Regions from separate parts of the Paenibacillus sp. 481 genome, predicted to be linked through region 1. Evidence: a T-box and tRNA genes for the amino acid it is inferred to sense, from the RefSeq annotation. Region 1 holds a T-box; the other holds one or more tRNA genes.

Region 1 (7,916 bases):
CAGGACAACATGGTCCTAACCAACGCAAAAAAATGAGCGGTTACGGTATTCAATTGCAAGAGAAGCAAAAGCTTCGTCACATGTACGGTATGAACGAGAAGCAATTCCGCAACTTGTTCGATCGTGCTAACAACATGCAAGGTATCGCTGGTGAGAACTTCATGTTCTTGCTTGAGAGCCGTTTGGACAACCTTGTTTATCGTCTTGGTTTCTCCAACTCTCGTGCAGGTGCTCGTCAATTGGTTTCCCACGGTCACGTTACAGTCAACGGCAAAAAAGTTGACATCGCGTCCTACTTGGTAAACACTGGCGACGTAATCGGCTTGCGCGAAAGAAGCCGTAGTTTGAAAGTGGTTAAAGAAGCTATCGAAGGCCGTCACCACTTGCCAACTTACTTGGAGTACAACGAAGCTGCTGTTGAAGGTAAGTTTGTTCGCTTGCCTGAGCGCGCTGAATTGTCCCAAGACATCGATGAGAAGCAAATCGTCGAGTTCTACAGCCGTTAATATTCGGTTCAAAAAAACGTTGGAGCCTTATGGCCCCAACGTTTTTATTTTATAATTAAAGCTTAATTTTCGCAAACTTACGCTTACCTACTTGCACGACATCTCCAGCCTGCAACGTAACTTCTGCGTTGGGATCATCTATTTTTTGCTCGTTAATTTTTACCGCACCTTGTTGAATGCTCCGCTTTGCTTCGCCATTGGACGACGCCATTCCGAGGAATGTCAACAGATTCATAATTCGAATGCTACCATTTTCCAACTCGGAAGCCGGCACTACTTGTTCTTCGATATCAGTTGGAAGCGCACGCTGTTGGAATACCGTCACAAAATGCTGCTGCGCCGCCTCGGCCGCTTCCGTACCATGGTACATCCGTACGAGCGTGTAGCCTAGACGCATTTTAGCATCACGTGGATGCACAGTGCCATCAGCCAAGCCTTGCTTCAAAGCTGCCATTTCTTCATTCGTGTAGTCGGTAACCAACTCGTAGTACTTCACCATCAGCTCGTCCGGTACAGACATCGCCTTACCATAAATTTCGTTCGGCTCTTCATCGATGCCGATGTAGTTGCCCAAGCTCTTACTCATCTTTTGCACGCCATCCAAGCCTTCTAACAGCGGCATCGTAATCGTAATTTGCGCCTCTTGGCCATATTCCTTTTGCAACGTGCGGCCCATAAGTAAGTTGAACTTCTGATCCGTTCCACCAAGCTCGACATCACTCTTCAATGCTACAGAGTCCATCCCTTGCATGAGCGGGTAGAAAAATTCGTGAATGCTGATCGGCAAGCCCGCTTGATAACGCTTCGTGAAGTCGTCGCGCTCCAACATACGTGCTACAGTTACCTTAGCCGCTAGCGTAACCACATCTGCAAAGGACATTGGTGATAGCCATGTAGAGTTGTACACAACTTTCGTTTGTTCCGGATCTAAAATTTTGAAAATTTGCTTCTTGTACGTCTCTGCGTTACGCTGAACGTCCTCTTCTGTCAATTGTTTACGCGTTTCTGATTTACCCGTCGGATCGCCGATACGGCCTGTGAAATCACCGATAAGCAATTGAACTTCATGACCAAGCTCCTGAAATTGGCGCAGCTTGTGCAAGACGACCGTATGGCCGACATGAATATCAGGCGCAGACGGATCAAGACCGAGCTTGATACGCAAAGGTTCTCCCGTTGCCAATGATTTTACTAGTTTCTGCTTCAATTCCTCTACCGGTACAATTTCCGCTGTACCACGACTAATAATGTGAAGCTGGCGCTCAACTTCTTGCTGCTGCTCAGCAGTTAGCGACTCCCATTTCAAAGCTGCTTTTTCCATCTTACTAATCCTCCCTAGTTAAATAACCGCTACATTATTGCAGCCAGAATACCAGAACAATATCGACTGAAAGCACAAAAAAGCCCTCCTCATCCTCAAGGGACGAGAAAGACTAGCTCGCGGTACCACCCTCGTTAGAGCCCTAATACTATACGTATACACGCATACAAAAGATCATTAAAGCTCTCACTCATGCTTGATAACGGGAAGCTTTCCCGGCTTTGGACACCGATCGACAACATTCACACGCAAAGGCGTTATTTCGTCTACATAGCCCAAAGCAGCTCCAGAATGTAATTCGACAATCCGCACTGGTCGATTCGCACCACCCACCGACTCTCTGTTTAACAGTACTCGGACGTCTACTTGCTCCTTCATCGCTACAATATATGAAACGGTTCATTTCGAATAAATTTGTTATATCATACCGTGTATCATTCGTCAAACGACATCATTTATACGAAGCATACTTTTTATTAGTAACTATATGTAATGGACTCAACGTCCGCTTAGTTTGTGATATAATGTTCTGTGCTGCAACTATTAAGGAGGAATAAATTGCATGGTTGAGGAAAAATTGACGGACAGCGGCGAAACAGGGAAACGGAAAGCTTCTATCGGACGCCGCATCTGGTCAGTCATAAAATGGCTCATGCTGTTCGGCCTGCTATGCGGCTTGTTTGGTGGAGGCTTGGTCGTCGGTTATGTTACTTCTCTTGTAAAAGACGAGCCTATCCGCTCCCGGGAATTGATTGAACAAAAAATTCAAGAAAATGCGATTACTGGCTTTGTCTATTTCAGAGACGGTACGCAAATGGGTCAACTACGTACAGAGGAAGACCGCAGGCCTATTACCTTTAAAGAAATTCCACAAACCGTTATAGATGCATTGCTTGCTACAGAAGATAACCGCTTCTTTGAGCATTCCGGCATCGACATTCGAGGCTTATCGCGTGCGGCTGTGCAAAAAGTATTCAACCTGCCTGTTCAGACAGGCGGTAGTACGCTAACTCAGCAATTAGCGAGACGGGTATTTTTAAGTTTGGAAAAGACAGACAGCCGCAAGGCTAAAGAAATATTTTTATCACTACGTATGGAACGATTTTTGTCGAAGGAAGAAATTTTGACCGCTTATTTAAACAAAGTTCCATTCGGCAACGGTTCAAATGGTTATAATGTGTTTGGCATTAAAGCAGCAGCAAAAGGCATTTTTAACATTGATGACTTAAATAAGCTTAATATTGCACAATCCGCCTATTTAGCCGGGTTGCCGCAGCTCCCATCTGCTTACTCTGCTTATACAGGTAAGGGCGAGCGGAACAAACGCGGAATTAGTAGAGCAATTGAGCGTCAGAAGCTTGTATTGAAACGAATGCTGGAAGAAAACAAAATTACGCAGCAGCAGTACACTGAAGCCACCGCCTTTAATATTGAAGGCTCTTTGGCCGAATCCCGTACAAAGGCCTATTCTACATATCCATATTTAATGATGGAAACAGAACGGGCGGCCGCGGAAGTGCTCGTTCTACAGCAGCATCCGAATATGACGAAAGCCGATTTGCGCAAGCGAGAGAACAGTGAATTGCTGCAAAGCGCGCGCGAGCAATTGCTGCGCGGAGGCTATCATATTACAACAACGATTGACAAAAAGATTTATGATGCGATGAAGCGTGTAGCAAATAATGATAAGAACTTCTCGCCTTACAGTGAGAAGAAAGGCGTGGAGCAAGTTGCAGCCCTAATGCTTGATCACCGGACAGGTGCGATTCTAGGCATGATCGAAGGACGCGGCTTTGAAATCGAGCAGATGAACCTTGCGACGCAAATGATGAAGCAGCCCGGGTCGACAATGAAACCGCTGGCCGCCTACTTGCCAGCGATCGATAAAGGTCTCATCCAGCCAGCATCCATCGTCGATGATGCACCGATGATCCTTAAGGATGCCGGTAAGGGCTATCATATACCAGGTAATGCGAACGGCCGATACCAAGGCTTAGTTACGGCTCGTAAAGCATTAAACGAATCGTTGAACTTGCCCGCTTTGAAAATTTATATCGAAAAAGTCGGCATTAAAAACGCGCTCGATTTCGTAAAACAGCTAGGCATCACCACGATTCAACCTGAGGATTACCAAGCACAAACCGGCGTTATCGGCGGATTGCGCTACGGGGTAACGGTTGAAGAAATTACGAATGCGTTCGGTGCAATTGCGAACGAAGGTCAATTACACGATGCTTACTATATTCACAAGATAGAAGACTCAAATGGAAAAACAGTTTACGAGCATAAGGTAAACCCGCAGACAGTCGTAACCAAGCAGAGCGCATACTTGATGACGGACATGATGAAGACCGTTATTACAGGCTCGCGCGGTACAGCACGTTCTGTCCGCACCCAATTTAATCATTTTGGCAAAACGGAAGTAGCTGCTAAGACAGGATCGACGCAGAATTACGCAGATACGTGGTTCGTCGGCTATACGCCTGACGTTACGATGGGCGTATGGGTCGGTTATGATGAGCAGATTCATGTGTTGAATCGCAGTGCTCGTTCCCGTTCGACCGAAATATGGTCCAAAGTGATGAACGAAGTGGCGAAGACAACACCGAATTTGCTGAAGACAGCTAAATTCGAGCGCCCTGACGGCATCGTCCGCAGGACAGTGTCTGCTTACAGCGGTAAGCTGCCAAGCTCGCTTACAGACAAAACGAATACAGACTTATTTAATCGTAAATTTATTCCGACCAAGATGGAAGATGCACTGGTCAGCATGAAATATATTGCGTTTAACGGCGTAAACTACATCCCGCATGATAGTACACCGGACGAATTTACGAGCGAGAAAATCGTGATTAAACGTGAAAAACCGATTCAAGAGCTCGTTGAAGAGTTGAAAAAAGCGCTCGGCCGTCTTTCTTCAAGCAGTACGCGACGCTCATTATCCAAGTACTTGCCAGAGGATGCCAAGTCGGACGCACCGTCGAGAAAAGATCCGCGCACGGATGACGGCAATGCACCGTCTGCACCAGCTACCGTAAACGTTGAATCATTGAACAACGGCTCGGTTCGAATTTCGTTTGGAGGTAGCGGCAGCAATGATGTAGTCGGCTATCGCTTATATAAATCACTTAACGGAGCTGGCTTTAGCAGGGCAGACAAAGTGGTCATTACAGGCGAAGACATGCGCTTTATTGATTTTGCAACAGACAGCAATCAATACAGTTATTACGTAACGGCTGTCGATGTAGCTGGAAAAGAATCTGCACCATCCGCTACAGTCAAATGGGGGCATTCCATTTCGGAAACAGACTCATCGACTGGAAACGGTTCAGACGGCTCTGCTGTCCCTCCTACGAATCCGAATGAACGTACAGAGCCTAACGGTGGCGCTGTATCAGGACAAGATGGACAGCCTGGAGATAGTGGAGAGACCGATCAAGGTAATGGGCAAGGTAACGAACAAGGTGAACGCCCTGCAACAGCAAATTCAAATGAAACCGCACAAGCAGCAACGACAGCGCCGAGCCGACCATCTAGTGTGAGCGCGAGTCTTACGGATTTAGGTGTAAAATTGACTTGGAAGAAACCACGTCATAACCCGACAGAATACTATGTTTACTATAGCGCAAGCAAAGATGGCTCGTTTGAGCGTATCGGCTCGTCTTCATCGACCGAATTCGAACTCATTACAGCAACGCCTGGTGGCTGGTATCGCGTATCAGCCGCCAACAGTGCCGGAGAGTCCGCATCAAGCTCGCCGATCCAAGTAGACAATTAGCAGCGAGTATGAAACATGAAAAGGCAGGTGCCAATCGGCACCTGCCTTTTTCAATATTAGCCTTATGCCCCTCTAAAGCAGCGAATCTTGCCGCTCTACGAGTCGTTCTAAATGCATCGTTAAAAAACCGACCTCATCGAGCGGCACTGTCTTATTTAAACCAGTAGCGATCCATTCCGCAAAAATAAGTGCTTTTTCAAACGTATCTTCATATTCATCCTTTATTTGCACAAGCAAGGGATTACTTAACGTCCTTTCCGCTTGAACCCTATCAAGCAACCCTTTTAAATGACTAATAAACAGCACCGTAGGCAATGACTCATCAAAACGAAAGCCTAACTTTTTCCCGTTCTCGAGTACTTTCGCAATCAGCTTGACTTCGCCGAGTCCTTTGCCAACCTTTTTCCGCTGCCGTGCACTATGAAAATGCATCGCCAAGAAGGCGATCTCATCCTGAGGTAATTCCACATCCAAATGTTCATTTAAAAAGGCAACAGAACGATCCGCAACTCGATATTCATTGGCATACAGATGTTGAATTTCAAACGTAAATGGATTGCTAATGATAATACCGCGCTTCGTACGCTCAATAGCCAAATTAATATGATCGACAAGCGCTGAATGTATCGTCTCCGAGAAACGCCCTTCCAGATGTCCTTGAGCAAATGCAATAACTTCCTCCACTACACCGATAATTTTAAAATCAACCGAATGCAAAATATGCTCGTAATGCTCCAATACTTCCGACGTTTGCAGCAAAAACTCCTGCTTAACTTCCGCTTCATCAACAACCATCCCAGGCTTTTTTTGAAAGCCTAGCCCCTTGCCGAATGCAATGGAGTTTTTTCCGGAGGATAATTTGGTCATGACAACGTTATGAGATAAGATGTGAACGATTTTTCGCTCTATCATACTGTCCCCTCCACAAACCGATGCAAATACGTTCAACCTAACCGTTCATTATCTTTTTGGAGCTGCTGCTCTATGTTATCTCTAAACACGTCCGATTCCGTACCTATAATAAAATGAATACCATCTTTCGCTACTTTCATCGTTCCAAAAATGCCAGATGCCAGCAAGCTCGCATCATCATTAGCGATCATAACAGGGTCCCATACTCGCAACCGAAGTCGCGTGATACACGCATCGACATCACGAATGTTACGAAGCCCACCTGCGTACCGAATCACTTCGGCTAGTTGGTTATCAAATTGCTGGCTTGTACTTAACGTCGCTAGCTGCGAATGAGCTGGCTGAACATCTACAGGCCCACGCCGCCCTGGAGGCTGCAAATCAAACATTTTAATCATACATAGCGCAACACCATAGTAGAGTGCAAAATACCCGATTCCGAGCATCAACAGTAGCACGAGATTGTTGCCTAAGTGCCAAGATAACACCAAATCGATAGCTCCTGCCGAAAAGCTGAAGCCCGCCCGAATATCGAGCCACACCGTAATCATCATCGCTACACCCGTCAAAACGGCGTGTACAGCGTACAACAGCGGTACCGTAAGCATAAAAGCAAACTCCAAAGGCTCAGTAAGCCCCGTTAAAAAGCTAGTCAGAGCAGCTGTCAGCATGATAGATGCTATTCGTGTTCGTGCTTGCGGATGCGCAACATGGACTATAGCGAGTGCGTATCCAGGTAAACCGAACATCATGACGAGAAAATAACCTGTCATAAAGGTTCCAGCCTCGGGGTCACCTGCATTAAAACGCAAGATATCTCCACGCACGACAGTGCCGGAGTCAGTCGTAAATTCACCGATTTGAAACCAAGCGATATTGTTTAAAATATGATGAAGCCCTGTCGGAATAAGTAGTCGATTCATAAGCCCATAAGCACCAGCACCCCATTCGCCGGCGTTCATCATCCAAATGCCAAGCTGACGAATAACCTCTTGAATCGTGGGCCACACCATGCCAACCGCAACACCTACACCGACCATAACAATGGCTGTAATAATCGGAACAAATCGTTTCCCACCAAAAAAGCCGACCGCTTCTGGCAGCTGAATCCGATGGAAGCGATGATACAAGTAAGCCGCCAGCCAACCGCACAGCATGCCGCCTAATACGCCTGTATCTAGTATTGCGGTCGCATTCGTTTGAAAATGCTGCAATACATTCGTAAATACCGTGTATCCGACCGCAGCAGCTAACGCCGCAACCCCTTGCCCTGAAGTTAAGCCAATGGCTACGCCTATGGCAAAAAACAGCGGTAAGTTTTGAAAAATAGCATCTCCCCCTAGCTTGCTAACGCTTGCAAGTGCTGCCAGCCAAGGGGTTTCAGCTTGAATATCACCGA
Region 2 (7,916 bases), 1.6 Mb from region 1:
TCTAGCTCGGTCTTCCCGAGCAATTGCACCCGCTCTTTCGGATGATGCTCGAAATATCCGGCCATTTCTAATCCCGGACGATGCAAATCATCAACCGTAATCGGCCGCTTCAGTCCCGGAGCACCTGCAAGCACATCTAGATGGAACTGTTCCGCCAATTCGGAAACTTTCACTTTTTTGGCCATCGTCGTTCAACTCCTTCGTCATCTGGGTCTTACGGCTAGCGTTTGTCTACCTTCTGTCTCTCTAACAACCTCAATACACCGCTGTAAGACACAGTTTACCTCATTGTAAATATCGTAATGGAAAATGACATTGAAATCAACGTTCCCATGGTACGAACTCAACGAATGGAGATAGTTATCCCTTCTTTTTTCAGCCACTCGTCGATAACTTGCCTTTATGATAGAACCCATCAGATTACGACAGAAAATATTGTCGATTTTTAAGGATTTAGATCGACTTTTAGCAGGGTTTTCAAAATGCAACGCGAATATATGCTTATACCATTTTAAGGAGGTGTTTCGAACAAGCCGCTCACTCATGCAGCTATGGCTGTAATGATCGCTACATTTTCATTTATGAAGGAGGATTAAAATTATGTCATTATTCAAATCAGTACTCGCAAAACGAAGCCTTGCCGTACTCCTGATGTGCGTGCTCGTTCTTTCACTCATCCCTGTAACCGCTTTCGGCACAGCTTCACCAGAAACACCTTCAGCCGCCGCACCAGCTGCTTGGGCACCTAACACGGCCTACAAGATAGGCGATCTGGTCACTTATCAAAATAAATCCTACGAATGTACGCTTGCTCACACTTCACTCGTAGGCTGGGAACCAGCTGCAGTGCCTGCACTCTGGAAAGTGAGCACCAGTCAACCTCCAGTGGACATCACGCCACCTACCGCACCACAAACGCTGCAAGCAACAGCCGTCACTCATAATTCAGTCACACTTAGCTGGCAAGCAGCTACAGATAATGTAGGTGTAACTTCTTATCATGTATGGAACGGCACACTCAAAGTCGGTACATCCGCAAGTACAACGTTTACTGCAAGTGGGCTGACTGCTAACACGAACTACACATTCTCCGTACAAGCGGCTGATGCAGCCGGCAACGTATCTCCAGCAAGCAATATCATCACGATTTCTACACCTGGTGCACCTAATGATGTAGAGGCTCCTAGCATACCAGCAAATGTCCAGCTTACCGACAAGACTTCTACTTCCTTAACAATCACTTGGAATGCCTCCACAGACAACATCGCCGTCACACAATATGAAGTGTTATTAAACGGACAACTTGCTGGAACAACAAGCAGCACAACTTGGACAGCAGCAGGCCTAACTGCAAGTACAGCTTATAGCTTAGTCGTACGTGCCCTAGATGCCGCTGGCAACCGTTCTGGCGACAGCGCTGTAGTTACAGCAACTACAAATCCTACAAATCCAGGCACAAGCACACGCAAACTGATCGGATATTGGCACAACTTTAACAATGGTTCAGCGAATATTCGTTTGAAAGATGTATCTCCACACTACGACATCATTAACGTTGCCTTTGCAGAGCCGATTGCAGCAGATCGGGCAACAATGGGATTCACACCGTACAACGCAACCAAAGAGCAATTCATTGCTGACATTGCCGCACTTAAAGCACAAGGTAAAAAAGTAAACATCTCAATTGGCGGCGCAGACGGTGCAGTTGAATTAGTAGATAATGCAGCCAGACTGAACTTCACTCGTACAATGACCGCCATCATTAATGAATATGGCTTTAGCGGTATAGACATCGACTTGGAAGGTAGCTCACTCGCTTTAAATGGTGGAGATACGGATTTCCGTAACCCAACGACACCTAAGATCGCTAACCTCATCGCTTCTGTTCGTGAAATATTAAGCCAAAAAGGCCCTGACTTCTTACTGACAATGGCTCCAGAAACAGCTTATGTTCAAGGTGGCATGACTGCATACGGCGGCCCATGGGGTGCCTACTTGCCGGTCATTTACGCCTTCAAAGACAGACTGAACATTATCCATGTTCAGCACTATAACACAGGTGGCATCACAGCTCTTGATGGCCGTACTTATAGCCAAGGCACACCTGATTTCCAAGTTGCCATGACTGAAATGTTGTTGCAAGGCTTCCCAATTGCCAACAATCAGGCGAACAAGTTCCCTGCTTTACGTGCGGATCAAGTAGGTTTCGGATTACCATCAATACCGCGTGCTGCTCCTGCAGGAGGGTACACAACCCCAGCTGATATTGATAAAGCACTGAAATATCTTGTTAAGGGTCAAAGCTATGGTGGTGCCTATGTACTGCGTAATCCAGCTGGCTATTCAGCCTTCCCTGGAGTCATGACATGGTCCATCAACTGGGATCAAGTGTCCGGCTTTGGGTTCTCACAACCCGTTCGTAATTCATTGAACAGTCTGTAATTCACTAGAATAGCAAGAGGGCTGTCCGTGCTAGGGAATTAGTTGATACTACTAGCGGACAGTCTCTTGCTCTATAAAAAATTCAATATAAAACTTAAAGCGCTGTCTATTTGGAATAGAGGAGAGTTTATAGATGATAGAATTTGCTCGGAAAAATGTCGTCGTAAAATGGCTTTTAATTGTCGTAAGAGTTATGTTAGGTTGGTATTGGTTTAAAGCCGCATTAAATAAATTGCAAAAAGGGAACTTTGATGCCACTCAATATATTTCTGGTGCAATAGAAAAATCCCAAGGTGCCAAACCATCTATTCCAGATTGGTGGGGACAATTTTTGGAGTCCGTCGTTATGCCTAACATCCAAATCTTTAACTTCATCGTTCCCGTCGGAGAATTGCTTGTAGGAATCGGACTTATCGTCGGCCTGTTCACCAAAACAGCCGCCTTCTTCGGATTCATGATGAATTATGCCTTCTTCCTTAGTGGTTCCGTTAGCCTTAACCCAACGATGATTATCGCTTCGTTGCTCATCCTTATATCGCTCCATCAAGCTGGCTCAATCGGTTTAGACGGACTAATAAGAAGTCGTAATTTTTCATTTTTCAACAAGCAAAAAGGCGTGTCCGCTCAAACTTAATCGCACATAGGTACACCAAAAAGGGTGCTTCCCAAGTCGTTGACTTGCGAGGCACCCTTTTTTTGTAGTTCTTTTAGATTCACGCTTATATGCGATCTAATTTATTTATAATTAGCTCTCGAAAATGTTCAATTCGGAATCTTTATCAAACACGTGAATTTTGTTCATATCGATTGCAAGCTTCACAGTTTGGCCTTCCTTAGCGTTGGAGCGACCGTCTACACGAGCGATAACGCTGCTGTTGCCTACACCGTTCAAGTAGAGCAACATCTCGTGACCCAAGTTCTCAGCAACTTCAATAGTAGCTGTGAACTGGCTGTGTGGCGATGCTTCCAAAAATACAGGCTCTTCGTGAATATCTTCAGAACGAACGCCGAGAATAACTTCTTTGCTAACGTAGCCTTTCTCTTTCAAGGCTTGCGCTCTACCTGCTGGAACGACAACGTTCAAGCCAGGTGCTTTAAAGCGAAGTTCGCCGCCCTCTTCAGTTAAAGTACCGTTGACGAAGTTAATCGTTGGCGAGCCAATAAAGCCTGCAACGAACATATTCACTGGATGGTTGTACAACACATCTGGAGCTGCCGCTTGTTGAATGATACCGTCTTTCATAACAACGATACGGTCACCCATCGTCATTGCTTCGATTTGGTCATGCGTTACGTAAATAACTGTCGTTTGCAAACGCTTCGCCAATTTCGAAATCTCAGCACGCATTTGGCCACGCAATTTTGCATCCAAGTTAGAAAGCGGTTCGTCCATCAAGAATACTTGTGGCTCACGAACGATTGCACGACCAAGCGCAACACGCTGACGCTGACCACCAGACAACGCCTTTGGTTTGCGGTCAAGCAAGTGCTCGATGTCGAGAATTTTCGCAGCTTCACGAACACGTTTGTCGATTTCATCTTTTTTGAACTTACGCAATTTCAAACCAAACGCCATATTTTGATACACGTTCATATGTGGATACAACGCATAAGATTGGAATACCATCGCAATGTCACGGTCTTTTGGCGCAACATCGTTAACAAGGCGGTCACCAATAAACAATTTTCCTTCAGAAATCTCTTCAAGACCTGCAATCATACGCAATGTCGTTGATTTACCGCAACCCGATGGACCTACAAGGACCAAAAACTCCTTGTCTTTAATGTCCAAGTTAACATCTTTAACTGTTGCCTTATCTGCACCCGGGTATTTCTTGAAAATATTTTCTAAGCGTACGCCTGCCATGATCGTTTCCCCCTCAGTATACGTTGAATGTAATCGGTTACTTGTTACTTACATCTTAACGAAATAACGCTTACATGGCTATGCACATCATGCACAAAAATATATCCCCTTAGTTTGTCACTTTGTACAATAGCAAAATCAACTTTACTAATACCGCATCTGAAAAACTCCGCACATCAAGCCCCGTATCTTGCTTTAGCTTATCTAAACGATACAGCAACGTATTGCGGTGAATGTATAAACGCTTCGCCGTTTCACTAACGCTACAATTGTGCTGAAAAAAGGTTACGACCGTGGCCATCGTCTCCTCATCGACAAAACTGCGCCCTTTCGTAACGACACGTTCTAAAAATTGCTTACGTACCTGCTCAGGAATGCTGAACACGAGCCGCTCTAAATGAAGCTCCCACGGTAAATGAATATTATCTGCCACATGAAAAGTTCGCCCTAAATATATCGTCTCACGAAGTTGAGACACCACACCAGGCAGCCCTTTATTTGGAATAGTAGTATAACCAACAGATAATTGACTATCTCCTATCCACTCACTAGCTAACAACTCATATAATCCAAGGCAAAATGAAGTCAATGTATCTTCAATAGACTCCATTTCGTCCGTTTCCTCATCTTGTTCACTCGACCATATTAGCGAGTGTGGGCAAAGTATTAACCATTCTTTTTCTTCAAGCGGTATAAGTACGTACTCTCCTCCAAAATAGGAACGTAGCAGCTTATATAACTCTGCATAGTCAGTGTCCCTTCCATGGTCGGATATAAGCAAAAAAGGAACAAACTCTGCACACAGCCTCTTTTTTAATTGCAGCGTATCAGGTACTTCTGACCCAAGTTGTCGCAGCTCCAATTGCTCATGAATCCATGAGGATAGCTGAGTAGCCTGTACCTTTACCTCATCCGCTGCGCGCAATGAAGTATTTTTTAGTGGTCGCTCTACACGAATCAACCAGTCCATCAGCTGTAATTCTGACGCTGACAGCGTGGCTTCTGAAGCAAGCAAAAACGTTATCATGTCTTCTTCTTCGTTCCATTTATAATAAATAAGATCATTAATACGAACTCCAACAACTAGTTCTCCATCTGTATAAGGCTGGGCTTTTTCCTGCAACTTTCGCCATTGCTTTATCGACAAATGTTGTACCGATATTTCTACTCCGCTAATTTGTTTAAGCTTTTCTGTCACAAAATCTAAATTCATTTTGCTCAGCCTACTTTACATCACATTTTAACATCACAATTGATTGTATTTTAACACATGTTAACCTCGTAATGACAAACACAACCCGTCCATATTGCTTTCTATTAAAATAAACACAAAAAAGACTTGTGATTAGTAGTTCACAAGCCTTTTTCCATTCCAAATATGTAATTAAATAGTGAACTAATCTCAACTATTTTATAAAAAACAAAAAAACTTCAGATATTCACTGAAGTTTGAAAATTAAAAACTGGTGAGCCATGTAGGACTCGAACCTACGACACCCTGATTAAAAGTCAGGTGCTCTACCAACTGAGCTAATGGCTCGTAAATGGTGGAGGATGATGGATTCGAACCACCGAACCCGTAAGGGAGCAGATTTACAGTCTGATGCGTTTGGCCACTTCGCTAATCCTCCATGATTTACATGGTGGCTCGGGACGGAATCGAACCGCCGACACGAGGATTTTCAGTCCTCTGCTCTACCGACTGAGCTACCGAGCCGCAATATATGCGGTTTTCGACAAAAAAATAAAGTGTAGGAGTTAATTCCTCCACTTACTAGAGTAAAAATGGCGGAGCTGACGGGATTCGAACCCGCGGTCTCCTGCGTGACAGGCAGGCATGTTAGGCCTCTACACCACAGCTCCTCAAATTTTTACATGGTGCCGGCGAGAGGACTTGAACCCCCGACCTACTGATTACAAGTCAGCCGCTCTACCAACTGAGCTACACCGGCAAAATAATGGTGGACGCTGACGGGATCGAACCGCCGACCCTCTGCTTGTAAGGCAGATGCTCTCCCAGCTGAGCTAAGCGTCCATATGGGTATATTAAAGATAAGATTTGTGGTAGCGGCGGAGGGAGTCGAACCCACGACCTCACGGGTATGAACCGTACGCTCTAGCCAGCTGAGCTACACCGCCACACTATTCACTTAAAAAATCATGGCGGAGAGAGAGGGATTCGAACCCTCGCGGCTGTGACACCCTAACGCTTTAGCAAAGCGTCCCCTTCGGCCTCTTGGGTATCTCCCCACGTTTAAGGCAGGTTTCACACTTGTCCACCGTATTATAAGTGATTCAAGATAGAAATTCAAGACTTGCGCCCTGAAAACTGATCGTGAAAGGTAAATCGTCACTTCGAATCATCTTGCTTATTTAGGATAAGCCCTCGACCTATTAGTATTCGTCAGCTCCATACATTACTGTACTTCCACCCCGAACCTATCAACCTCGTCGTCTTCAAGGGGTCTTACCAAAAGTGGGAAATCTCATCTTGAGGGGGGCTTCACGCTTAGATGCTTTCAGCGCTTATCCCTTCCATACTTGGCTACCCAGCGATGCTCTTGGCAGAACAACTGGTACACCAGCGGTATGTCCATCCCGGTCCTCTCGTACTAAGGACAGCTCCTCTCAAATTTCCTACGCCCGCGACAGATAGGGACCGAACTGTCTCACGACGTTCTGAACCCAGCTCGCGTACCGCTTTAATGGGCGAACAGCCCAACCCTTGGGACCTACTTCAGCCCCAGGATGCGATGAGCCGACATCGAGGTGCCAAACCTCCCCGTCGATGTGGACTCTTGGGGGAGATAAGCCTGTTATCCCCAGGGTAGCTTTTATCCGTTGAGCGATGGCCCTTCCATGCGGTACCACCGGATCACTAAGCCCGACTTTCGTCCCTGCTCGACTTGTAGGTCTCGCAGTCAAGCTCCCTTATGCCTTTGCACTCTTCGAATGATTTCCAACCATTCTGAGGGAACCTTGGGGCGCCTCCGTTACTCTTTAGGAGGCGACCGCCCCAGTCAAACTACCCACCTGACACTGTCCCCGAACCGGGTAACGGTCCTAGGTTAGAACTCCGATACGAACAGGGTGGTATCCCAACGGTGCCTCCACCTAAGCTGGCGCTCAGGCTTCTAAGGCTCCCACCTATCCTGTACAGTCCGTACCAAAGTCCAATATCAAGCTGTAGTAAAGCTCCATGGGGTCTTTCCGTCTTGTCGCGGGTAACCTGCATCTTCACAGGTATTAAAATTTCACCGGATCTCTCGTTGAGACAGCGCCCAATTCGTTACGCCATTCGTGCGGGTCAGAATTTACCTGACAAGGAATTTCGCTACCTTAGGACCGTTATAGTTACGGCCGCCGTTTACTGGGGCTTCGGTTCATAGCTTCGCCTTGCGGCTAACCACTCCCCTTAACCTTCCAGCACCGGGCAGGCGTCAGCCCGTATACTTCGCCTTGCGGCTTCGCACAGACCTGTGTTTTTGCTAAACAGTCGATTGGGCCTATTCACTGCGGCCCCCTCGGGCTATTAACCCTACCGAGGCACCCCTTCTCCCTAAGTTACGGGGTCATTTTGCCGAGTTCCTTAACGAGAGTTCTTCCG

What was found. A T-box is a leader RNA that pairs with one kind of tRNA and senses whether it is charged. The one in region 1 lies ahead of tyrS (tyrosine--tRNA ligase), so its partner is inferred to be a tRNA-Tyr.
Region 2: it has a tRNA-Tyr gene. The T-box ahead of tyrS (tyrosine--tRNA ligase) is inferred to sense a tRNA for this amino acid. The anticodon was not compared.

The regions. Positions count from the first base shown of each region.
Region 1 is NZ_CP075175.1:642,057-649,972, forward strand. Features, by position in the region: gene rpsD (30S ribosomal protein S4) at 1-506, shown strand, start outside; gene tyrS (tyrosine--tRNA ligase) at 562-1,812, opposite strand; T-box leader at 1,923-2,214, opposite strand; gene KIK04_RS02580 (transglycosylase domain-containing protein) at 2,390-5,605, shown strand; gene KIK04_RS02585 (PRD domain-containing protein) at 5,678-6,517, opposite strand; gene KIK04_RS02590 (PTS transporter subunit EIIC) at 6,550-7,916, opposite strand, start outside.
Region 2 is NZ_CP075175.1:2,194,290-2,202,205, forward strand. Features, by position in the region: gene hprK (HPr(Ser) kinase/phosphatase) at 1-185, opposite strand, end outside; gene KIK04_RS09440 (chitinase) at 601-2,442, shown strand; gene KIK04_RS09445 (DoxX family protein) at 2,576-3,076, shown strand; gene KIK04_RS09450 (ABC transporter ATP-binding protein) at 3,188-4,309, opposite strand; gene KIK04_RS09455 (PucR family transcriptional regulator) at 4,419-5,522, opposite strand; tRNA gene KIK04_RS09460 (tRNA-Lys) at 5,774-5,849, opposite strand; tRNA gene KIK04_RS09465 (tRNA-Tyr) at 5,855-5,940, opposite strand; tRNA gene KIK04_RS09470 (tRNA-Phe) at 5,951-6,026, opposite strand; tRNA gene KIK04_RS09475 (tRNA-Asp) at 6,096-6,172, opposite strand; tRNA gene KIK04_RS09480 (tRNA-Thr) at 6,186-6,261, opposite strand; tRNA gene KIK04_RS09485 (tRNA-Val) at 6,269-6,344, opposite strand; tRNA gene KIK04_RS09490 (tRNA-Met) at 6,372-6,448, opposite strand; tRNA gene KIK04_RS09495 (tRNA-Ser) at 6,471-6,559, opposite strand; rRNA gene KIK04_RS09500 (23S ribosomal RNA) at 6,684-7,916, opposite strand, start outside.